2 regions of the Frankia sp. CeRuru1 genome follow, and region 2 is predicted to be linked to the other one. Evidence: riboswitches for the same ligand, from Rfam matches in the RefSeq annotation. Region 2 holds a riboswitch; the other holds the start of a gene.
The links. A riboswitch is a leader RNA that binds a small molecule or an ion and turns the genes downstream of it on or off. The one in region 2 is predicted to bind cyclic di-AMP.
Positions count from the first base shown of each region.

Region 1: linked by a shared signal. The riboswitch ahead of AC08OP_RS00450 (transglycosylase family protein) and the one ahead of AC08OP_RS11770 (transglycosylase family protein) in region 2 are both predicted to bind cyclic di-AMP.

Region 1 is NZ_CDWWEW010000002.1:45,376-48,780, forward strand. It holds gene rlmB (23S rRNA (guanosine(2251)-2'-O)-methyltransferase RlmB) at 11-1,102, shown strand; gene AC08OP_RS00450 (transglycosylase family protein) at 1,308-1,688, opposite strand; cyclic di-AMP (ydaO/yuaA leader) riboswitch at 1,691-1,857, opposite strand; gene AC08OP_RS00455 (peptide deformylase) at 2,354-3,405, opposite strand, start outside.
Region 2 is NZ_CDWWEW010000132.1:5,579-8,983, forward strand. It holds gene AC08OP_RS11765 (transglycosylase family protein) at 1-257, opposite strand, end outside; cyclic di-AMP (ydaO/yuaA leader) riboswitch at 260-456, opposite strand; gene AC08OP_RS11770 (transglycosylase family protein) at 968-1,645, opposite strand; cyclic di-AMP (ydaO/yuaA leader) riboswitch at 1,652-1,887, opposite strand; gene fbaA (class II fructose-bisphosphate aldolase) at 2,806-3,405, opposite strand, start outside.

The DNA.
Region 1 (3,405 bases), on a different contig from region 2:
GGTGGTCCTGATGGCCGGCGCCGCTCGCCGGGGCGGTGGGATCGCCCGCGGCGGTCAGGGCGGTCGGGCCGCCAAGTCCGGTTCCCACCGCAAGGGGGCCTCCACGGGCAGCGGCGGTCACGGCCGCAAGGCGCTGGAGGGCCGTGGGGCCACGCCGCCCGCGCAGCTGCGCCCCGGCCATCCCGCCCAGCGTCGTGCGGCGGCGGCTGCTGCGGCCCGTTCCGCATCGGCCGGAGCCGAGCGGGGTCGAGCGGCTGCCGGCCGGCGCGGGGATGGTGGCCGCGCCGTCGCCGCTGCGGCCACCACCGGGCCGAGCGCCGCGGGGGGTTCCGCGGGGACCGGGCGCCCACGGCGGACCGAGGGCGACGAGCTGGTGGTCGGGCGCAACGCGGTGGTCGAGGCGCTGCGGGCCGGGGTGCCGTCGTCGACCCTTTTCATCGCCGGCGGGCTGGACTTCGACGAGCGGCTCGCCGACGCCCGCCGACTCGCCGGGCGGGCCGGGATCGCCGTGGCCGACGTCGGCCGCACGGATCTCGACCGGATGTGTGGCACCGCTCCGCATCAGGGTCTCGCCCTCGTGGTACCGCCGTTCCGGTATGCCCATCCGGATGATCTCCTCGCCCGCGCGCGCTCGTCCCCCCCCGGTCTGCTGGTGGCGCTGGACGGGGTCACCGATCCCCGCAACCTCGGGGCTGTGGTGCGCTCGGCCGCCGCCTTCGGTGCCCATGGCGTCGTCGTTCCGGAGCGTAGGGCCGCCGGCATGACCGCCGCGGCCTGGAAGACCTCGGCGGGGGCCGCCGCCCGGCTGCCGGTGGCGCGCGCCACCAACCTGGCCCGCACGCTCGTCTCCTACGCGGCGGGCGGCCAGTTCGTCGTCGGTCTGGCCGCGGGCGGCGAGGTGAGCATCGACGAGCTCACGATGGCGACCGACCCACTCGTCCTGGTGATCGGCTCCGAGGGACGCGGGTTGTCCAGGCTGGTCGAGCAGCGCTGCGACGTGAGGGTCCGGATCCCCATGGCGGGTGCGGTGGAGTCCCTCAACGCGGGGGTGGCCGCTGGGATCACGCTGGCCGAGATCGCCCGCCGCCGTCGGATCGGCTGAGCCGGCCGATCGGTGGGTCCGCCGGGTCTCCGCCGGGCGGGGCTGCGGACGTTGACCTGGCCGGCGTCGCCGTGGCCGGGAAACCGTGACCGGGAAACGTAGCGCGCAGCCCCGTGTCCCGGAGGGGACACGGGGCTGCTGGCCGCGCGCCGATCAGTACCGGCCGGGCGCGGACAGTGAAAGCTGGCGCGGGAAGTCGGGCAGCTCAGATCTTGTGACCCCAGCACGGCTTCGATGCGTACCAGGGGCTCGTCCCCTGCTGGGCGTACAGGATGCGGGCGCGGTGCCACTGCTCGGCGACGCTGGCGTGCTGCGGCAGACCCTTGCCGCCGACCCCGCGCCAGGTGCTGGGCAGGAACTGGAACAGTCCGCCGGCGCCGATGGAGTTGACCACGCGCGGGTTTCCCCCGGACTCACACGGAATCACCTTGGAGAGGAAGCGGTCGGCATTCGTCGACGCGTTGGCCGGCTGGGACAGCGCGAGGCCACCGCCGATCGAGGCCGCGAGAGTGGTGGCTGCGATCAAGGCCCGGGAACCGAGCCTGATGCGGTTGAGGCCACGAGCGAGCGAACGAGCGTTGGACATTGAGTTGCCCTTCCCCACGCCTGCGAGGTGAGCTGTCGGGTTCGGGCTGGGAATGCCCGGCCGCGCATCGCGGCTTCACCCCGAGAACGCCTTTTCGTGGCGCCCGGAATTGGTTCCCCCGCTCCTGCCGAAGGTTCGATTCTCGTCGAGCGGGGGCAGGATTCGGCGTGCCGCCCGACGAATGCCATCAGGTGACGGCACGGCAATGAACATAGCTGAGAGTGACCCAGGAAAAACAAGAGTACGTGAGGATGCACACAGTGCATCCTGTTTACTTGTTCCGATCTTTTTAATGGTGTTTCGCGCCCGCGTGCGCGCCCGATTCTAGAGGTTGTCCAGTGGGCTGGAAATCCCCAGTCCGTAGCTGGGTCGTCACGTTGACGGTAAACAATACGCGATGCGTGGAGAAACTGTTCCGCCGCGTGGTGATCAAGCCTCTGCTACCCGCTGCCGGCAATCTCTAACCAGGATCTGGAAAAATCTGTGCCGGCGTTCCGGCGGGCCCGCACCTATCGCCCGCTTTCCGGACTATACGGCACGAGGGAATCATGTCATATGTCGGATCTACCAGTCGGTGCCGGACACCCGGTCCCGGCGCTGCGTCGCCGCCAGCCGCCAGCCGCCATGCCGCCATGCCGCCCGCGAGGCGGGTGCGTTCGGGTCGGTCAGCGGTTGTAGGACCAGGCCGAGCCGGTACCCCGGTACTGCTCCACCGGGATTGGTGTGGTTCCGGCCCGCATCCGATCCGTGTAGAGCTGACCGTGCAGGTGGTCGATCTCGTGGGCGACAAGCCGCGCCAGCCCCTGCCGATAGACGGTGATGTGCCGGTTGCCGTCGATATCGGTGTGTTCGACGTGCAGCTCCAGCGGCCGGGGGACGAGGCCACGGACGTCAAAGAAGCTCAGGCAGCCCTCGTACTGCTCGTCGGTCTCCCGGGAGGTTTCGATGACGCTGGGGTTGAGCAGCGTGAGCGTGTCGCCGCCCGGGGTACGCACGATCGCCGCGGCGCGGTTGATGCCGACCTGCGGCGCGGCGATGCCCATGCCCTTGCCGAAGGTGTGCAGGGCGGATACCCGTTCGAGGGCGGAGGACAGCTCGGCGACGACCCGGCGCGCGTCCTCGGCCTCGTCGGGCAGGGCGAACGGGCGGGCCGACTGCCGCAGGATCGCCTCACCCTCCTGCACGATGCCAACGGCCGCCATCTGATCGCTGGGACGTGTTCCGGTCTCCGCGGCCGGATCACGTTCCGGCACGGTGGCCCGGAAGTTCCATTCCAGTCGGTAGCGGGCGTGCAGCGGCGGCTCGGTGGTCGACCAGGTGAAGATCCGCCGGTCGCCGGAGTCGGTGCGGGCGATTGCGGTCCGGAACGGGAAGGCATCGGCGGTCATCGACGTCTCCATGCCCCAGACCACGGGATCCAGCTCGGCCGGAAAGTCCAGCTGCACCGAGAGGAAACTCGTCGGTACCCGCACGGCACGCTGGAACCACGGCCCCCACTTCTCCCTGCTCACCTGGTAGCTGTAGTTGATCCATGCCGATTCGCCGGGATAGAGCGGAAATCGCCCTCGACTGTTCTCGAAGAGCAGCCAGACCTCCTTGAGCGCGTCCCAGTCCGTCTTGACCTGCCAGGCCATCTGCTCGCCGCCGCAGTGTGCGCTGAGCTGGAGGTCCTCCCAGCGCAGTGGATCGGATCGGTACAACCGCGCGGAGCGTTCCG
Region 2 (3,405 bases):
AGCCCGTGCCAGGTCCGGTCGTCGAACTGGTAGGCACCGGAGAAGCCGTTGCCGGTGTTGATCGCGTAGTTGCCGCCGGACTCGCACTGGCGGAGCTTGGCGAAGTCATCGGCGGTGGCCGCGCCCGCCGGAGCCGCGGTGACCGCGAGGCCGCTGCCGACGATGGCCGTGACCGCGCCGGTGGTGCGCAGGATGCGACCGGCGGGCGATGGGGCCTGCGGTGCTCGATGTCTGCCGCCACGACGCCCAGAGGGCATGTTAGTCCAATCCCGTCGCCTGCGGGGTGAGCTGTCGGGTGCGGGCTGGGATGGCCCGGCCGGAGGATCCGACCCCGGGTGGCGAGTAGGAACCGCTCTCCACCATGGACCGGGATGCACCGGCTTTACCCCAAGGACGCCGCTTGCGGCGCCCGAAATGTGGGTCCCCCACTCCTGCCCGCTGCGGTTGATGTTCGTTCCGGCCGCTCGCACGGGGGCAGGACTCGGCGTCCGTCCGGGCGGCCTCGCCGACGAGGCGAGTGAGCGGCACTCTAGCGAGAACCGCTCATGGAGCGCAAACCGGGGTGGTCCGGAGTAACCAGTGAGGATCGCGCGAATCGTGCCACTTCCGTACAGGTTCCGCAGGTGGCTCGCTGGTCCTGCTGTTCCTCGCCGGCCTTGCCGAAGATCGGCTCTGCCGAAGAGCGGCCCTGCCGGAGGCCGGTCAGGGTGTGGTCCGGGTGATGTTGGTGGTGGGTTGCACGGGCCAGCCCGTACGGGCCGTCAACCGGAGATCGTCCGGAGGCCGGTCGGGCCGGCCCGTCGTCGAGGTGAGATCCCCTGACCGGTGTCGCCGGGGTGGGATGCCCGGTTGCCGCGGCGGTCGTCCCCCGTCGCGGGAGCGGAGTGAACAGATCAGCTGACGGAGCTGACGGAGCTGACGGAGTGAATGGATCAGCTGATAGAGCTGATAGAGCTGATAGAGAGGATCAGCTGAAGGTGGCCCGCCAGGTCGCCGGGCCGACGATGCCGTCGACGGCGAGTCCCTTGGCGGCCTGCAGGGCGCGGGCGACTGCGGCGGAGCGTGGTCCGTAACGGCCGTCGATCGTGATCGGATACCCCAGATGGTTGACGCGGGCCTGCCAGGCCCGCACGTCGTCGCGTACCTGCCTGGCCAGTGCGGTCGTCAGGTTACGGGTGAATACGGGGGTGCTCACGGAGATGGGGCTGACCGTCAGCTCACTGCGTTCCGCCGTGCGCGACGCCTGGCCCGAGGAGCTCGACGAGCCGCCCGCGAGCTGGTCGGCGCCCATCCCGCGGCCACAGGTCGGCCACTGGCCGAAGCCGGACCGCCGGGCGAGCTTGAGTGCGGCCTCGTCCTGGACAGCCGGGGGAGCCTGGTGCGGCAGACCGCTGTAGCCGAGGCCGTGCCAGGTGCTGGCGGAGAACTGGTAGGCGCCGTAGTACGCGTTGCCGGTGTTGATCGTGTAGTCACCGCCGGACTCGCACTGCCGCAGGCCCGTCCAGGTGGTGGCCGCACCGGCCGGCTGGTTGAGCGCGAAGGTGCCGCCCACCGCTGCCGCGAGTACGGGTGCGACCACGAGGGCCCGGGCCCGGCTGCGGGTACCGGCGCGGCATTGTCGGCCACTGATACGTGCGTCGGACATGTCTTGTGGTCCTTCCCCACGCCTGCGAGGTGAGCTGTCGGATTCGGGCTGGGAACTGCCCGGCCGTGCCAGGGATTCCCTGGAGACGGAAGCCGCACCGGAAACACCTTTCCGTGTGGTCGTCGCACATGGCTTCACCCCGAGAGCATCGAATCCTTTCGATACTCGGAGATGGGTCCCCCGTTCCTGCCGCCCGGTTCGAGAAATCGTCGGCCGGGGGCAGGATTCGGCGTGCCGCCCGACGAATGCCCGGCGTTGTTGCCGGGCACGGCGAAAACCATAACCACGCCACCCGGCGAGTCGCCAAGCATTGAATAGGGTGCGTGAAAAAGAGCACACTCGGCGCGCCTGCTTGAGCAGGGACCGACGGCCTGGTATCGCGCGTGCGCGCCCGCTCATCAACCTGGCGGTACGACGTGCGGAGGCATTTGTGCTTGGCCGATCATCCTGTTTGCCGATGGGCGACGATGAGCGGAGAGTCCCGTATCAGGCCAGATGTGTGACATGTCAACAAAGGTGTGACGGCCCTGCTACGAGATCGACGCGAGTGATCGGCCTGATACTACGCTTCGTCCGTTGAAGCCTGTTTTTGTGAGAAAAACAACGGAAATCGGGCGGTAGCTTGCAGCGTTGTGATTTTTGCACACGGCGGATTCGATCGAACACCGATTGTGAAAATTGCCTGTCGGGCCGCCACGGTGGACGAAGGGGTTCCGTGGGGCGGGGCGGTAGGTGAACGGTTACCGAAGACCCGGTGCGTGTCCGCTAATGTGGCCGAAACCTGCTGGTCGCCAGCGGAGGCGGCGTTACGCGAGGAGCGGGGTCCCTCGCCCGGTAAACAGTGGTCCCCCAGCCGTCGGAGCGACCGGGGAACCGTGGGGGCCGGCATAGTACGGGAAATCGGCGGGTCGTGCATCGGACCGGGGCGGGTCGGATGTCCGCCACGTGCCGGTCGTTCCGTCCGCCGGAAACGATGGAGAGTGTCGGGTCGAGGGGTCCGGAGAATGCCCTCGGACGAGCGGCGGCGGTTGCCCGGTTGCCCGTTTTCGCGGCCGGCGGCTATCTGTCCTCCTGCCCGCCTCCTGTCCGCCGGCCGGCGGTCCGGCCGGACGGTATCCGACGAACCGATCCCGCCAGCCGGCGTGCGCTCCTGGCCCGGACTATGCCCGCCCGAGGCTGGTGCCGGCGGAACGTAGGTCCTCACACGCCTGGGCGACGCGGGCCGCCATGCTGCTCTCCGCGAGCTTTCCGTAGGTACGCGGGTCGTATGCCTTCTTCACGCCGACCTCACCGTCCACCTTGAGAACGCCGTCATAGTTTTTGAACACGTGGTCCACGATGGGGCGGGTGAATGCGTACTGGGTGTCCGTGTCCACGTTCATCTTGACCACCCCGTAGTCGAGCGTCTCGCGGATTTCGGTGAGAGCCGACCCGCTACCGCCGTGAAAGACGAGGTTGAACGGCTTCGCGCCGGCTGGCAGCCCGAGCTTCCTGGCGACGTACTCCTGTCCTTCGTGCAGAATCGTCGGGCGTAGCTTGACGTTTCCGGGCTTGTACACACCGTGCACGTTGCCGAAGGTGGCGGCGAGCAGGTAGCGCCCCTTCGCGCCGGTGCCGAGCACCTCGGCCGTCCGCCACATGTCCTCCGGCGTCGTGTAGAGCTTCTCGTCGATCGCGCCGACGACGCCATCCTCCTCGCCGCCGACGACCCCGATCTCGACCTCGAGAACGATCTTCGCGGCGGCGGCATCCGCGAGTAG